Regions from separate parts of the Microbacterium sp. CJ77 genome, predicted to be linked through region 2. Evidence: predicted binding sites of a transcription regulator. Region 2 holds the regulator's gene; the other holds the start of a gene.
The links. The regulator LexA, encoded in region 2, represses DNA repair genes until DNA is damaged. The targets are predictions, from matches to a motif close to TCGAACANNTGTTCGA.
Positions count from the first base shown of each region.

Region 1: the regulator LexA is predicted to act here: its motif matches at 3,528-3,543, upstream of C2868_RS01345 (HNH endonuclease signature motif containing protein).

Region 1 is NZ_PQBR01000006.1:125,475-133,447, reverse strand. Features, by position in the region: gene araA (L-arabinose isomerase) at 1-61, opposite strand, end outside; gene C2868_RS01360 (xylulokinase) at 85-1,698, opposite strand; gene C2868_RS01355 (L-ribulose-5-phosphate 4-epimerase) at 1,695-2,408, opposite strand; gene C2868_RS01350 (LacI family DNA-binding transcriptional regulator) at 2,502-3,491, opposite strand; gene C2868_RS01345 (HNH endonuclease signature motif containing protein) at 3,597-4,892, shown strand; gene C2868_RS01340 (NAD(P)-dependent oxidoreductase) at 4,945-5,781, shown strand; tRNA gene C2868_RS01335 (tRNA-Tyr) at 5,972-6,053, opposite strand; gene C2868_RS01330 (carbohydrate kinase family protein) at 6,138-7,070, opposite strand; gene C2868_RS01325 (FBP domain-containing protein) at 7,080-7,562, opposite strand; gene C2868_RS01320 (YajQ family cyclic di-GMP-binding protein) at 7,621-7,973, shown strand, end outside.
Region 2 is NZ_PQBR01000006.1:699,093-707,065, reverse strand. Features, by position in the region: gene priA (bifunctional 1-(5-phosphoribosyl)-5-((5-phosphoribosylamino)methylideneamino)imidazole-4-carboxamide isomerase/phosphoribosylanthranilate isomerase PriA) at 1-641, opposite strand, end outside; gene hisH (imidazole glycerol phosphate synthase subunit HisH) at 729-1,385, opposite strand; gene hisB (imidazoleglycerol-phosphate dehydratase HisB) at 1,397-1,999, opposite strand; gene C2868_RS04070 (histidinol-phosphate transaminase) at 1,996-3,090, opposite strand; gene C2868_RS04065 (LysM peptidoglycan-binding domain-containing protein) at 3,175-3,522, opposite strand; gene lexA (transcriptional repressor LexA) at 3,859-4,641, shown strand; gene C2868_RS04055 (hypothetical protein) at 4,713-6,107, shown strand; gene C2868_RS04050 (prolyl oligopeptidase family serine peptidase) at 6,159-7,973, shown strand, end outside.

The DNA.
Region 1 (7,973 bases), 570 kb from region 2:
TGCCGGTGACGAACCAGACCTCGTACGACTCGAGCGAGGTGGAGAGGGGGGTGCGGGGCATGTCGTGCTGCTTTCGATGAGGCGTCAGAGGGCGGCGACGGCGGCGTGCTCGATGGCGAGCCCGGCTTCGTAGCGCGTGAGATAGGTGGCGTATCCGGCCAGGTCGATGGGATCGGGCGCGACGATCGCGAACCCGGCCGCGGCGAAGACACGCTCGGCCAGATACGCATCGAGGGCGAGGTCGTCGGCCGCCTTCCGGTAGGCGGCGAGAACCGCGATACCCCACGCGCCACCCTCGGAAGCGGTTTCGGCGACGGCGACGGGGGCCTCGATCGCGGCGGCCAGGAACCGCTGCGCGACCCCGGCCGTGCGGAACATGCCGCCGTGCGCGTACATCGTGTCGACGGTGACGCGCTCGCCGTGCAGCACGCGCATTCCGAGGCTCAGCGTGCCGAACGCGGCGTAGAGCTGCGCGCGGGCGAAGTTGCCCAGTGTCGGGCGCGAGTCGGGGGTGCGGACGACGAGCGGTCGGCCCGCGTCGAGCCCGGCGATCGGTTCGCCGGCGAGGTGGTTGTAGGCCAACAGACCCCCGGCATCCGGTTCGGCCTCGAGCGCCTCGCGGAAGAGGACCTCGTAGACGGCGTCCGCCCCGAGCGGGATTCCCGCGGCCTCGGCGAAACGGGCGAACATGCCGGCCCAGGCGGCCAGTTCGCTCGCCCCGTTGTTGCAGTGCACCATCGCGACCGGGTCCCCGGCCGGTGTCGTGACGACGTCGAGCTCGTGGTGCACGTTCGCGAGCGGGCGCTCGAGCACGACCATGGCGAAGATGCTGGTGCCCGCACTGACGTTTCCCGTGCGGGGCGAGACCGAGTTCGTGGCGACCATGCCGGTACCGGCATCACCCTCGGGCGGACAGAACGGGATGCCGGGGGCGAGGGTCCCGGACGAGTCGAGGAGCGCCGCGCCCTCGGACGTCAGCTCGCCCGCGCCGACACCCGCGGTGAGTACCTCAGGCAGCAGCTCGGCGAGAGGCGCGGGAAGGCGCCCATCCGCCAGCGAATCGTAGGCCGCGACCATGGTCGCGTCGTAATCCCCGGTTGCCGGATCGATCGGGAACATCCCGGACGCATCGCCGACGCCCAGCACGCGGCGCCCGGTCAGGCGCCAGTGCACGTACCCGGCAAGGGTCGTGACGAACCGGATGTCGGGAACGTGCTCTTCCGCGTCGAGCACCGCCTGGTGCAGATGGGCGATCGACCAGCGCAACGGGATGTTCACACCGAAGACTTCGGTCAGTTTCGCCGCGGCGCGACCCGTCGACGTGTTGCGCCAGGTACGGAAGGGCACGAGCAGGTCATCGTCGTCGCCGAAGGCGAGGTAGCCGTGCATCATGGCCGAGACCCCGATCGCGCCCACCGTGACCGGGCTGACACCGTGGCGCTGCTCGGCATCCGTCCTCAGGTCTGCGTACGCGGCGGCGAGTCCCGTCCAGACATCCTCGAGGGGATGTGTCCAGCGACCGCCTTCGAAGCCGTTCTCCCACGCGAAGCCGCCGACGGCGAGCACATCGGCGGGATCGTCCGCGTCGACCAGGCACGCCTTGATGCGGGTCGAGCCGAACTCGACGCCGAGCGCCGTGCGTCCGGACCGGATCGTTTCGGCAGCCGTTCCCGGCTTGCCGCCGTCGGCGGCGGTCATCGGCGATCGTCCTCGTTCTGTCCGTAAACGTTCTGGTAGCGGCCGTAGAGCGCGTCGATCTTGTCCTGCGGAATCGGGATCAGGGGCCCTGCCTCGCGCGCGATGTGCACCGTGCGCGCCGCGTCCTCACACATCACCGCGGCCTTGACCGCATCCTTCGCCGATACCCCGATCGTGAACGGCCCATGATTCTGCATCAGAACCGCGCGGCTCCGGTGCCCCGTCAAGGTCTCCACGATCCCCCGCCCGATCGAGTCGTCCCCGATCACCGCGAACGGACCCACCGGAATGGGGCCGCCGAACTCATCCGCCATCCCCGTGATCACACACGGGATCTCTTCGCCGCGCGCCGCCCACGCCACCGCGTAGGTGGAGTGCGTGTGCACCACACCCCCGACATCCGGCATATGCCGATACACATACGCATGAGCCGCCGTATCACTCGACGGAGAACGATCGCTCCCCGGCGTCCCCGGCACGACTTTCCCGTCGAGGTCGCAGAGGATCATGTTCTCCGGAGCCAGATCGTCATAGGACACACCCGACGGCTTGATCACGAACAGATCCGCACCCGGCACCCGGCCCGACACGTTCCCGCCCGTCCAGACGACCAGGTCATTGCGCACCAACTCCGCGTGCAGACGGGACACGTCATCGCGGGTGGCCGAGATCGCCGCCTCGACGGAATACGGGTCTTCGGTTGTGCTCACGGAGTCTCCATCGGTCTCGCGGCGATCGCCGTACGACCGGCGACGGAGACTATGTTACCGGTATCATTCGATCTTCACTACTGTCGCGTCGACTCATCGAGGGGCGGTGGAGCGACGCGCAACGAGGCGAGGGGTCTCGATGTTCGTCGTGCTGCTCCCTCCAACGACCTCGGCGACCACCCGCCGAGCTTCGGACGCGAGATCGAGTCGTACGGTCGTCAGCGCGGGCAGGTAGAACGCCGAATCGGGGTTGTCGTCGAAGCCGACGACCGACAGCACGGTCGGAACCTCGACGCCGCGCGCGTGCAGTCCGGCCATCAGACCGAGAGCCATCTGATCGTTGGCCACCGCGAGCGCGGTCGGCGGGTCGGGGCGCCCCAGCGCCTCGACGATGTCCCCCGCGAGCGCGTACCCCGCGGCCGCACTCCAGTCGCCCTCCCACCGTGCGGCGACGGCGAGACCGGCCGCGTCGAGCGCCTCGGCCACCCCTCTCGAGCGCGCGATCGCCTCGAGCCAATCCCCGGGACCCGCGACTTCGGCGATTCGCCGATGGCCGAGATCGAGCAGGTGCGTGACCGCGAGTGCCGCCCCGGCGGACTGCGCCACCGTACCCGTGCCGCCGTGGAGGGCGACGATCGGGACTCCGGCCGCCACGGTCTTCGCGGTCTCGAGCGTCAGGGCATGCGATCCGACGAGCACGATGCCGTCGACGCCCTGCGCGAGCAGGTGCCCCACCGCGGCCTCGACCGCCGAGACATCCGACGCATCCGCGTATGCCGTGGCGATCCAGCGCCCCTCCGCTCGGGCCGCTGCCTCGAGGGCGGCAACCCCCTCGGCCGGGCCGTAGAGAGCGGCATCGGATGCCAGCACGCCGAGGGTGCGCGACGTGCTGGTACCCAGGGCCCTCGCCGCGTTGTTGATGCGATACCCCAGCGCTTGGATCGCGTCGAGCACCCGCTGCCGCGTTTCGGGACGGATATGCGGATGCCCGTTGAGCACGCGTGAAACCGTCTGCGTCGAGACCCCGGCATGCGCTGCGACATCGCGCACACCGACGGCACGCGCGGGCGCGGGCTGCGTCATCGTCTTCCTCCCCTGGGCTGAGCATCAGCGTAGTGATAGAAGCTATGTTCTATCACTTTCCCTTAGATCATTGTCGGAATCGTATTTTTGTACTAATATGGATTCATGATCGAGCGCCTCGAACTTCTCGAATCCACGCCGACGAGCGTGTCGATGGAAGAGTCGCTGGGGTTCTTGTTCGACGACCTGCAGAGCGATCAGTTCGCGGCGATCCGCCACGAGGCGCGTCGCGCGGCTGGCATTGCAGAAGCGATCGAGATCGCTCGCAGGCACCCGTACGTGTACACGGACATCGTCGGAGCCGATGGCGAAGAGATGGCGGTGCGCGGAGTTCTGTTCGATCTCGCGTTGCGTCTGAACGTCGCCGAGCAGACTCTCCGCTCCCTCGCGCACACCGCCGCGACCGCCGCCGAGTCGCTGCCGTGGCTCTGGCGCCGCGCGCTCGATGGCTTTGCGCCGCTCGTGCTGGTCGACGCGGTCGTCGCGGGCGTGGCACGGTTGCAGGCGCCGGTCGACGCGTCGCCCGAGCAACACGCCGAGGCCGAAGCCGCCATCGCCGAACTCGACGCCGCTGCTTCGGAATGGGTGCTGTCGTGCTCGCGCGCAGCGTTCCGTGCGCGCCTCACGAGGCTCCTCGAACGCCTCGACGCGCGACGCGAGGATGTGCGGCACGCAGCCGCGATGCGCGACCGTCGCGTGGTCATCGAGCACATCGACGACGGGATGTCGTGGGTCTCGGCTCTCGTACCGACCGTCAGCGCCGTGGCCATGGGTCGACGCCTCGACGCCACCGCGAAGGCGACGTCGAAGGACGCGCGCGAGTCGCGCACCCGCGATCAGATCCGCGCCGATCTGTTCGCGTCGTGGCTGATGGGCGAGGGAACCCCGACGGCGGTCAAGACGAAGGTCTTCGTCACGGTGCCGGTCTCTCTGCTGACGGGCGACGGCAGCCGGGCCGACATCGCGGCCCGGCTCGCCGCCCTCCCCCGCGAAGATGCACAACTCGTGGGCCATGGCCCGATCGATCCGCTCACCGCCGCCCAGATCTTCACCGACGCCCAGGCTTTCCACCGGGTGATCACCGATCCGGTTCGCGGGATCGTGCTCGAGATGGACCGTCGCACCTACCGCCCGACCGAGGCGCAGCGCACGTGGCTGATCCTGCGCCACGGAAAGTGCGCGCGGGATGGATGCAACCGGCTGGCGCTCGACGCCGACATCGACCACGACAGGCCGTGGGCTCTGGGCGGGCGCACCGATCAAGACAATCTGCGCCCCCTGTGCCCTCCGGATCATCGGCATCGGCACAGCACCAGATTCCGCTTCATGACGCGGCGCGACGGCACCGTCAGGGTCGAGACGCCGACCGGTTACGTGAGTTCTGCACCACCTCCGTTCTGATCGACCGCACTCCGCCCGCCCTCGCACCGCGCCTGTGTGCGAGCCTGGATGGATGCGCATCGCTCTCACGGGTTCTTCCGGCAAGCTCGGCTCTGTCGTCCTGCGCGAACTGCGCGCGGCCGGCCACGACGTCATCGGCATGGACATCGTCGGCGAGCGCGGCCCCGGCTTCGTGCGCGTGGACCTCACCGACTACGGCCAGGTCGTCGATGCCCTCACCGCGGTCAACGATCAGCACGACGGGTTCGATGCGGTCGTCCACCTGGCCGCCATCCCGGCGCCCGGTATCGCCCCGGATGTCGCAACGTTCCACAACAACATGCCCAGCACGTTCAACGTGTTCTGGGCCGCGATCCGGCTCGGCATCACGCGCATCGTCTACGCATCGAGCGAAACCGTGCTCGGCCTGCCGTTCGACGTGCCGCCGCCCTACATTCCGGTCGACGAGGAGTACCCCGCTCGCCCCGAGTCGGTCTATTCGCTGGTCAAGCACCTCGAGGAGCAGCTCGCGATCGAGCTCGTGCGGTGGCATCCGAATGTCTCGATCACGGCGCTGCGCTTCTCGAACGTCATGGTGCCCGAGGACTACGCGGCGTTCCCGTACGACGCCGATCCGCGCGATCGCAAGTGGAACCTGTGGGGGTACATCGATGCCCGCGACGGCGCCCAGGCGATCGATCGGGCGCTGCAGGTCGCTCCCCCGGGCTTCGACCGCTTCATCATCGCGGCGGCCGACACCGTCACGACCCGGCCGAACGTCGAACTCGTGGCCGAGGTCTTCCCCGACGTGCCTGTCCATGGCGACCTCGGCGTGAACGACACGATGCTCTCGATCGCGAAAGCTCGGCGCCTGCTCGGATACGACCCCCAGCATTCCTGGCGCGACTGACCTGTCGTTGTTGCGCATGCCCGCCCTAGGCTGGCCGAATGGTTGCGGTCTACCACGCGCTCAAGGCACACACGCGCTGGGTCGACAACGGCAAGCCCTGACCAAGCGCGGGACGCGCGGCTGTTCGAACCGCGCAGCACCCGGTGAACGAAGAACGCCCCCGCATGCACGGGGGCGTTCTTCGTTTTTGTGGCGAGTGAGGGATTCGAACCCCCGAAGGCTACGCCGGCTGATTTACAGTCAGATCCCTTTGGCCGCTTGGGTAACTCGCCAGGGCGCGCCCGTCCGACTTTCTCAGACGACCGGAAGCGCGATCTCCCATATTACCCAATCGGCGGCGCTCCGAAGTACGCGGGTCAGGTGCCGAGGCTGTCGAGATCCACACCACGCAGTTCGCTCGGGGTTCGCAGCAACGCACCCTCGAACCGGCAGGTGGTGGCGGCGATGAGCATCGCCTCGTCGAGAACCCCGCGCCACCCCTCCGCGTCGCGGGGCTCACCATCCTGCGCGAGGCGGGCGACGACCGCCGAAAGCGTCGCGTCACCGGCACCCATCGTGTCGACGACCCGCCCGGGCAGGTCCGCGATGGGTGCGACGAGCTCATCGTCACCGAGCGCGACGGCGCGAACGAACGCACCGTCCGCGCCGCGCGTGCCCAACACGATGGGCACACCGAGCTCACGCATCCGCTCGGCCGAGTCATCCAGCGATTCCCCGAACATCAGATGCGCGTCGTCGTCACCGATCTTCACGAGCGACGCGCGCGGCGCCAAATCCTCGAACCCGGCCACGAACTCGGCCAGATCACGCATCATGCCGGTTCGCGGATTCGGATCGATCACGAGGCGCGTCGACGAGCCGTGAACAGCCGTGGCGAACTCCGCCGCCTGCGCCGCGTCATCGAAGGGGAAGCAGCTCACGACGGTCATCGGCGCATCCGCTATCGCCGCCCGCTCGACATCGCCGAAACGGATGCGTCGGGCCTGGGCCGCGGCGTTGAACACGTAGACGGGTTCGGCGCCCCCGGCTCGCTCGCTCACGGCGCGCGACGTCCCGAGGGGCGATGGAGTCGCGAGCAGCTCGACGTCGAAGTCGGCGAGATAGGCGCGGATGCGGGCACCGGCGTCGTCGTCGCCGACCATCGCGATGAGCGTCGTCGGAATGCCCAGACGAGCCACTCCGACCGCGACATTGAGGGCCGCTCCCCCGACGAACTCCCGCACCCCGAGGTCGTCCCGCATCTCGTCGATGAGCGCGTCACCGACCACCACAACCCGTCCTTGCGTCATGACGCGAGACTACGCCAGCACCCGTTCGACGAACCGCTCCGTGCGACGTCGGGCGCCGTCGATCCGCCGGTCGACACTCGCCCGCACCTCGGAGGGGGCGAGCGGAGCCGCGAGCCTGACGTTCTCGTGACACGACAGATCGGCGCAGATATAGGTGCCGACAGTGTCGCCGTGCGCACCGGATGGGCCCGCCTTACGGGCGGTGAACAGCGAGACCTGATCGGCGGGCTGGAGCGTGTGGCAGATGTCGCACATCCCGGAGCGGGCCCGCGAGGTCGTCGAAGCGGCCCTCAACGCAACGCCGAGCGGCTTGCCGTCCTGCTCCGTGACGACGTATCCGCGTCCACGCGCCTCGGGATCACGCCACGCCAGAAAGTCCAGGTGATCCCAGTCGGTCAACAGGAAGTCGTGCGGCAACTGCAGCTGCCTGATCTCTTCGTCGACGACGTTCACGAACGACGCCCGAACCTCGTCCTCGGTCAGCGGTCGCATCCCACCTCCATGCATCGTGCCCCTCCAGTCTACGAACGACGCCGGATAGACTGGATGGATGGCCGATTCATCCTTCGACATCGTCAGCAAAGTCGACCACCAGGAGGCCGAGAACGCCCTGAACCAGGCGCGCAAAGAGATCGAGCAGCGCTACGACTTCAAGGGCACCGGTGCATCCGTCGAGTGGAGCGGCGAGTCCGTTCTGATCAAGGCGAACAGCGAAGAGCGCGCGAAAGCGGTTCTGGATGTCTTCCAGTCCAAGCTCATCAAGCGCGGCATCTCGCTGAAGAGCCTCGAGTCGGGTGAGCCGTTCGCGAGCGGCAAGGAGTTCCGCATCGTCTCCACGATCAAGGACGGCATCTCGCAGGAGAACGCGAAGAAGATCGGCAAGATCATCCGCGACGAGGCCCC
Region 2 (7,973 bases):
GCTGCGATGTCATCGAGGCTCGAGACGCCACCCGAGGCCACGACGGGCTTCGGCGTACGTGACGTCACCTGGCGGAGCAGGTCGAGGTTCGGGCCCTTGAGCGTGCCGTCCTTCGTGACGTCGGTGACGACGTAACGGCTGCAGCCGGCGGCCTCGAGGCGGTCGAGGACCGTCCAGAGGTCGCCACCTTCTTCGGTCCAGCCGCGCGCGGCGAGGGTCGTCCCACGAACGTCGAGTCCGACGGCGATGGCCTCGCCGTAGCGGGCGATCACGTCGGCCGCCCACTCGGGGTTCTCGAGCGCGGCGGTGCCCAGGTTGATGCGGCTCGCACCGCTGTCGAGGGCGGCCTCGAGCGAGCGGTCATCACGGATGCCCCCCGACAGCTCGACGCGCACCCCCTTGACCTGCTTGATCACCTTGCGCAGGACCGAGGTGTTGTTCCCGCGGCCAAACGCGGCGTCGAGGTCGACGAGGTGGATCCACGTCGCACCCTGGCGGGCGAAGTCGAGCGCCGCGTCGACGGGGTCGCCATGGAAGGTCTCGGTGCCGGCCTCGCCCTGAGTCAGGCGAACGGCCTTACCCCCAGCGACATCGACGGCGGGAAGGAGGACGAGCTCGGGTGTGGCGGAGAAGTCGTTCATGGATCCTCGTGCGTGGGCGGATGCGCCGGTTTGACACCGGATCCGGCAGCCGCGGGACGCGGGCCGGGGGCCGGATGGGCACGAAGCCTAGATTTTAGTCTCGGGCAGCCCGTCGATCCAATTCGCCAGCAGGCGGATGCCCGCGGCACCGGACTTCTCGGGGTGGAACTGGGTCGCCGAGAGCGGACCGTTCTCGACGGCGGCGAGGAAGGGTGCGCCGTAGTCGGTCCAGGTCAGGTGCGGGCTCGCGAAGGGTCCGTCCGCCTCGAGCGACCACTCCTGGACGCCGAACGAGTGCACGAAGTAGAACCGTTCGTCTTCGAGCCCGGCGAAGAGCTTCGATCCCGGGTCGGGGCGAACCGTGTTCCAGCCCATGTGGGGCAGAACGGGGGCGTCGAGTTCGCGCACGACGCCCGGCCACTCCCCCATGCCCTCGGTGTCGACGCCCCGCTCCACGCCCAACTCGAACAGCACCTGCATGCCGACGCAGATGCCGAGGACGGGACGCCCGCCGGCCAGGCGGCGATCGATCAGGCGATCCCCGCCGCTCGCACGGAGGGCCTCCATCACGGCTCGAAACGCACCGACGCCCGGCACGACGAGACCGTCGGCCTCGAGCACCAGCTGCGGGTCCGATGTCAGACGCGCGTCAGCGCCCGCCGCCTGCAGCGCCTTGACGGCCGAGTGGATGTTGCCGGATCCGTAGTCGAGGACGGCGACGACGGGCCGACGCACATCGGACACAGAGGCATCCGTCACAGCGCGCCCTTGGTGCTCGGGATCCCCTCCACGAGGGGATCGAGCGACTTGGCCTGGCGGAACGCGCGCGCGAATGCCTTGTACTCGGCCTCGGCGATGTGGTGGGGGTCACGTCCTTCGAGAACGCGGACGTGCACCGTGAGTCCGCCATTGAACGCGATCGCCTCGAACGTGTGGCGGACGAGCGAACCCGTGAAGTGACCGCCGATCAGGTGGTGTTCGAACCCGGCGGGCTCGCCGGAGTGCACCAGATAGGGACGGCCCGAAATGTCGACGACGGCCTGCGCGAGCGCTTCGTCGAGCGGCACGAGCGCGTCGCCGTAGCGGGAGATACCGGCCTTGTCGCCGAGCGCCTCGCGGATGGCGATGCCCAGCACGATCGAGACGTCCTCGACGGTGTGGTGCGCGTCGATCTGCGTGTCGCCCGTCGCCTTCACCGTCAGGTCGGTCAGCGAGTGCTTCGCGAACGCCGTCAGCATGTGGTCGAAGAACGGCACGGTCGTGTCGATGCTGCTGCGACCGGTCCCGTCGAGGTCGATCTCGAGGTCGACGGATGACTCACTCGTGCGACGAGTCCTGCTCGCCGTGCGCCTGCTCATGCCTGCGAGTCTATCGACGCGAGTTGGTCGAGGAATGCTGTGGTCTCATCCTCGGTACCGGCCGAGACGCGCAGCGTCCCGGGCAGCCCGACGTCGCGCACGAGCACGCCGCGCTCGAATAGCGCGCGCCACGTCGCGGCGGGATCGGCGACCCCGCCGAACAGGATGAAGTTCGTCCAGGACTCGTACGGCTCGTACCCGAGGGCGGATAGCGTCGCACCCATCCGATCGCGCTGCTGGACGATGTCGTCGACCATCGCCAGCATGGTGTCGGAGTGACGCAGCGCGCCGAGCGCCGCGGCCTGCGTGAGCGAACTCAGGTGGTACGGCAGCCGCACCAACCGCAACGCATCGATGAAGGCGGGGTCTGCGGCGAGATAGCCGACACGGGCCCCCGCGAACGCGAACGCCTTGCTCATCGTGCGCGAGACCGCCAGTCGCGGGCGGTCGTGCAGGAGCGTCAGCGCCGAGCGCTGATCGTGCGGCGCGAACTCCCAGTACGCCTCGTCGACGACGACGACACCACGGGAGGCTTCGTACACCGCCTCGATGACCTCGATCGGCATCGGCGTGCCCGTGGGGTTGTTCGGGGAGCAGAGGAAGATCACATCGGGGTCGGCTTCGGCGACCTGCTCGGCAGCGAACTCCGGGGTGAGGGTGAAGTCGTGTCCGCGCTCGCCCGCGATCCATCCCGCACCCGTGCCGGACGCCAGGAGCGGGTACATCGAGTACGTCGGGCCGAACCCGAAGGCCGTGCGGCCGGGGCCCCCGAACGCCTGCAGAACGTGCTGGAGCACTTCGTTCGAGCCGTTCGCCGCCCAGATGTTCTGCGATGTCAGGCCGTGACCGAGGTAGTCCGCGAAAGCCTCGCGGAGCGCATCGAAATCACGATCGGGATAGCGGTTGATCTCGCGCAGCGCGACGGCGATGCCGTCCAGGATGTCGTCGGCCACCTCTTGCGGGACGGGGTGCGTGTTCTCGTTGACGTTCAACGCGATCGGCACGCTGGCCTGGGGTGCCCCGTAGGGCGTCTTTCCCCGGAGATCGTCACGGAGAGGGAGGTCTTCGAGGGATGCGCTCACCCCTCCCATGCTACGACGCACGGGACTCGCGACGTGTTCCGGGCGGGAGGTGCCCCGACGCGTTCGCGTGGGGGCCCGCGACGCAGCGGGGGCTCAGGACGTGAACTCGGCGGGGATCGCGATGCGCTGCCCCGCGTCCACGGTCGACGAACCGAGCGCGTTCAACCGAACGATCTCATCCACGACGTCGCGCGGGTCGGCCGCGGGCGCCACCTCGAGCGCGATCGACCAGAGCGAGTCACCCGGTTCCACCAGAACCGTCGTGAACTCACCCGCGGGCGCCGACGCGCTGCGGGATGCGAGCGCCTCGCCACCGGCGAGGACGCCGATGAAAACGGCGACCGCGAGCGGCAGCGACACCATGCCGACGATCACGCGGCGACCACGCGCCGTCATGCGCAGGCGGGTGTGCGATGGCATCGACATGAGTGCGGTCGTCATCTTGTCCTCCTGGATCGTGTGGTGCTGAGTGGCGCGGGTTGAGAAGACTTCACGCGATGCCGGAAAGCCCGTTCGCGAGTCCAGCTCCGCATCCGACTCTCGGCCGGGAGAGCCGGATGCGAAGTTGTGTTCCGAAGTTATCTTCGAGTGTTGCATCTTGTCAAGTCCTTCTGCGCCTCTGTGTGGCCCGAATCGATCGACACGCTCGAACAGATGTGCCGAAAACGACCGAGGACCGGATAGTGTTTCGATGGTCGCGCTGGTGCAAGAGCAGTACACCAGCGACCACCGACATCGCATCGAGAGCGACGCCACGTACGGCGGGAGGAGCACGACATGACGCTTGAACCCTGGGACTCCGCCCTGGCCGATCCGGACGCCGACCTGGGCTCCGATGCAGTCACCGACGCACGCGGCGAGGTCGCCGCGGATGCCTCCGATGTCGGCGAGACGACCGAACCGCGTGCGCGCACGCGGCGTCGCAAGAGCCTGAGCGACAAGCAGCTGGCGATCCTCGAGGTGATCCAGCGTTCGGTCCAGTCGCACGGCTATCCGCCGAGCATGCGCGAGATCGGAGACGCCGTCGGCCTGCGTTCGCTCTCGAGCGTGACGCACCAGCTCAACCAGCTCGAGCTCTCGGGGTACCTTCGTCGCGACTCCGGCAAGACGCGCGCCATCGAGGTCTTGATCGACCTTCCCGGCAGTGCGGCAGAGAATCCCGCCGACTCCGCGCCCCCGGTCGGCGACGCGGCCATGGTCCCTCTCGTCGGGCGCATCGCCGCCGGCGTGCCGATAACTGCCGATCAGCAGGTGGAAGAGGTCTTCCCGCTCCCCCGTCAGCTCGTGGGCAAGGGCGAGCTGTTCATGCTGCGTGTCTCCGGCGAGTCGATGATCGACGCGGCGATCTGCGACGGCGACTGGGTCGTCGTCCGCACACAGGCGACGGCCGAGAACGGCGACATCGTCGCGGCCATGCTCGACGGTGAGGCGACGGTCAAGACCTTCCGCCGTCGCGACGGACACACGTGGCTCCTGCCCCGCAACAGCGCGTTCGAGCCGATCCTCGGCGATCACGCGACCGTTCTGGGCAAGGTCGTCGCGGTCCTGCGCGCCGTCTGACGCCCCATCACGGCATCCGGCGCCGTGCGTGAGGAACTGCGCGGAGACGCTTCGGAGCGGTATAAGGGGATGTGACCAACCCCACTCCTGCTCCCGCGAACGCAGCGGATGCCGCACGTCGGCTCGCCGAACTCGAAGCCGAGAACGCACGCCTCCGCTCCCGACTCGGAGAGACGCCGTCCCGCCCGGAGCGCGTGTCGCGGCCTCGCCGGGGCACGTGGCGAGCTGTTCTCTCGTCTGCCCTGATCGTGATCGCAGCCCTGCTGGTGCCCGTCTCGATCGTGTCGGCATGGGCACGAACCGAGCTCGTCGACGAGACCGCGTTCGTGGCGACCTTCGCGCCGCTCGCGCAGGACCCCGCTGTGCAGGCTCTGATCGTCGATCAAGCGACCGCGGCGATCGACGAATCCCTCGATCTGCAGGGCCTCACCGACGATCTGTTCGACGGGATCGAGGGTCTCGGGCTGCCGCCCCGCGCAACGGCAGCGATCGATCTGCTGCGCGGTCCGGCGGTCGAGGGGCTCCGCGGCCTGGTGGGCACATCCGTCACGCAGCTCGTGGAATCGGACGTGTTCGCCTCGGTCTGGGAGACGGCCCTCCGCGCGAGTCACCGCGGCCTCGCCGCCGCGGCGACGGGAACGACGCAGACGGGCGCCGTGACCATCAGCGACTCCGGCGAGGTGGGGATCTCGCTCGCGCCGATCATCGACGAAGTGAAGGACCGGCTGGTGGCGCAGGGCGTGGGATTCGCCTCCGCGATTCCGTCTGTGGACCGGACGATCGTCCTCGTCCAGAGCGACGCGCTCGTGAGCGTCCGCATCGTCTACGGGATCGCAGCGACCGTCGGATGGTGGCTGCCGCTCGTGACCCTCGCGCTGTTCATCGGCGGGGTGCTCCTCGCTCGCCGCAAGAGCGTCGCCCTCGTCGGGACGGGCGTGGCCATCGCCATCGGCGGGGGTACCCTCGCCGTGGCCCTCGCGGTCGGCGCCACCGTGGCCTCGATCGCGGCGTCGCGGCTCGCGATCCCCATCACGGCGGTCGACGCCATCTACGCGCAGATCGTCACGGCGATGCGCGACACCGCCGCGGTCATCGCGCTGATCGGTGTGCTCCTCGCCCTTCTCGCGTGGGTGCAGGGGCGCAGCAACGCTGCCGTCGCCATCCGTACCGGCGCCACGGGCGTCAACCACCGCCTGCGGTCGTCCCTGCGCTCCAGCGGCGTCGACACCGGCCGCGTCGGACGCTGGATGTACACCTATCGCGTCCTGGTGCGCGTTGTGCTCGCCGCGCTTGCGATCCTGTGGCTGCTGGCGCTCCGCCCGCTCTCGATCGGCGATGTCTCGCTCGTCCTCGTCGTCGCGCTCCTGGCCTGGTGGGCGACCGAACTCGCGCAGAACGAGCCGGAGGTCGTCGAAGCCGCGCCGGCCGAAGCCGAGGACGTCGAACCCGATCGCGCCACGGTGTAGCGCGCCCGGACCGGCACCCGTGGTGTCGGCCGCGCCGCGTAGCCTGTCGGGATGACCACGATCCTGCCTTTCGGAACCTGGCCCTCCCCCATTTCGGCTGCCGAAGTCACGTCCTCCGCACCACGCATCGACGGCGCACGATTCGTCGGCGACGAGGTGTGGTGGAGCGAGTCACTGCCGCAGGAACGCGGCAGGACGGCCATCCTGCGGCGCGCGATCGAAGCCGACGCGGAAGCGGACGCCGACGTGGTCCTTCCCGGGCCGTGGAGCGCACGTTCGCGCGTCCACGAGTACGGGGGCGGCGCGTGGACGATCGATGACGACGGGACGCTCTACTTCGTCGAGCAGTCCGATCAGCGCGTCTGGCGGCTGGGCGCAGACGGCGAACCGCGTGCGCTCACGGTCGAGGCCCCGGGCACGCACTACGGCGACCTCACCTGGGCGAACGGACGGCTCCTCGCGGTGCGCGAGACGGCGCGCGACGGGCGTGTACCCGAACGTGCCATCGTCGAGATCAGCTCGGTGGCGGTCGAGGATGCGGCACCCTCTGCGGGCACGCCCCTGGCATCCGGCTACGACTTCCTCGCCTACCCGCGTCTCTCCCCCGACGGCGACCGCTTGGCGTTCATCGGATGGAACCACCCGAACATGCCGTGGGAGGCGACGCAGCTCGTCGTCCTCGACATCAGGACCGGCGCCGTCGGTATCGTCGCGGGCAGTGCTCACGAATCGGTCCTGCAGCCGGAATGGACCGGTCCGGACGAACTCACCTATTCGACCGACCGCTCGGGGCGGTGGACGCTCGAGCGGCGACGCCTGGGCGGGCTCCCGGAGCCCACCGCCGCCGAGAGCTCCGACGCGGACACCGGCGGGCCGCTCTGGAACCTCGGCGCGCGATGGTTCGCCCCGCTCGACGACGGGCGGATCCTGGCGGTGCGCACGCACGGCCGTGACGAGCTCGTCGTGGAGGACACGGACGGCGGGGCCCGAAGCATCCGCACGCCGCTGTCCGCGCAGGTGCTGATTCGCGACGTGAGCGGCACGCGCGCGCTCGTCACGGGTGCCGGCGCCACGACCCCTTCCGGTCTCTGGCTGGTCGATGTCGACGATCCGGGCAGGGCCCGACCCCTGCGCGGTGGGGTGTCCGACCGGAGCGACGGTTGGCTGCCCGAGGCCATCGCGATGACGTTCGACGGACCCAGCGGACCCGTACACGCCTTCGCGTACCCTCCCTCCAATCCGGGGGTCGAGGGTCCCGCGGACGAACGACCCCCGTACATCGTCACCGTGCACGGCGGGCCCACCGCGCACGTCGCGGGCGAGGCGTCCCCCGCTGTCGCCTACTTCACGAGCCGCGGTGTCGGCGTGCTCGACGTCAATTACGGCGGGTCGAGCGGCTACGGCCGCGCGTACCGCGAGCGCCTCGCCGGGCAGTGGGGAATCGTGGACGTCCAGGACGTCGTGGCGGCAGCCGAAGGACTCGTCGCCGCGGGGTTCGCCGATGGCGCCCGGCTGGCGATCAAGGGCGGGTCCGCCGGTGGATGGACCGTCCTGTCCGCCCTGACGACATCGAAGACGTTCTCGGCGGGCATCAGCCGCTACGGAGTCGCCGATCTGCGCGCCCTCGCCGCCGATACGCACGATTTCGAGGCGCACTACCTGGACGGACTCGTCGGGCCGCTCCCCGACGCCGAGCCCGTGTACGAGGCACGATCTCCGCTCGGCCGCATCGATGACCTGAGCGTTCCCGTGCTGCTGCTGCAGGGTGCGGATGACCCGGTCGTGCCTCCCGCGCAGGCCTACGCCATGCGCGACGCCCTCGCCGCGAAGGGCATCAGCCACGCGCTCGTCGTGTACGAGGGCGAG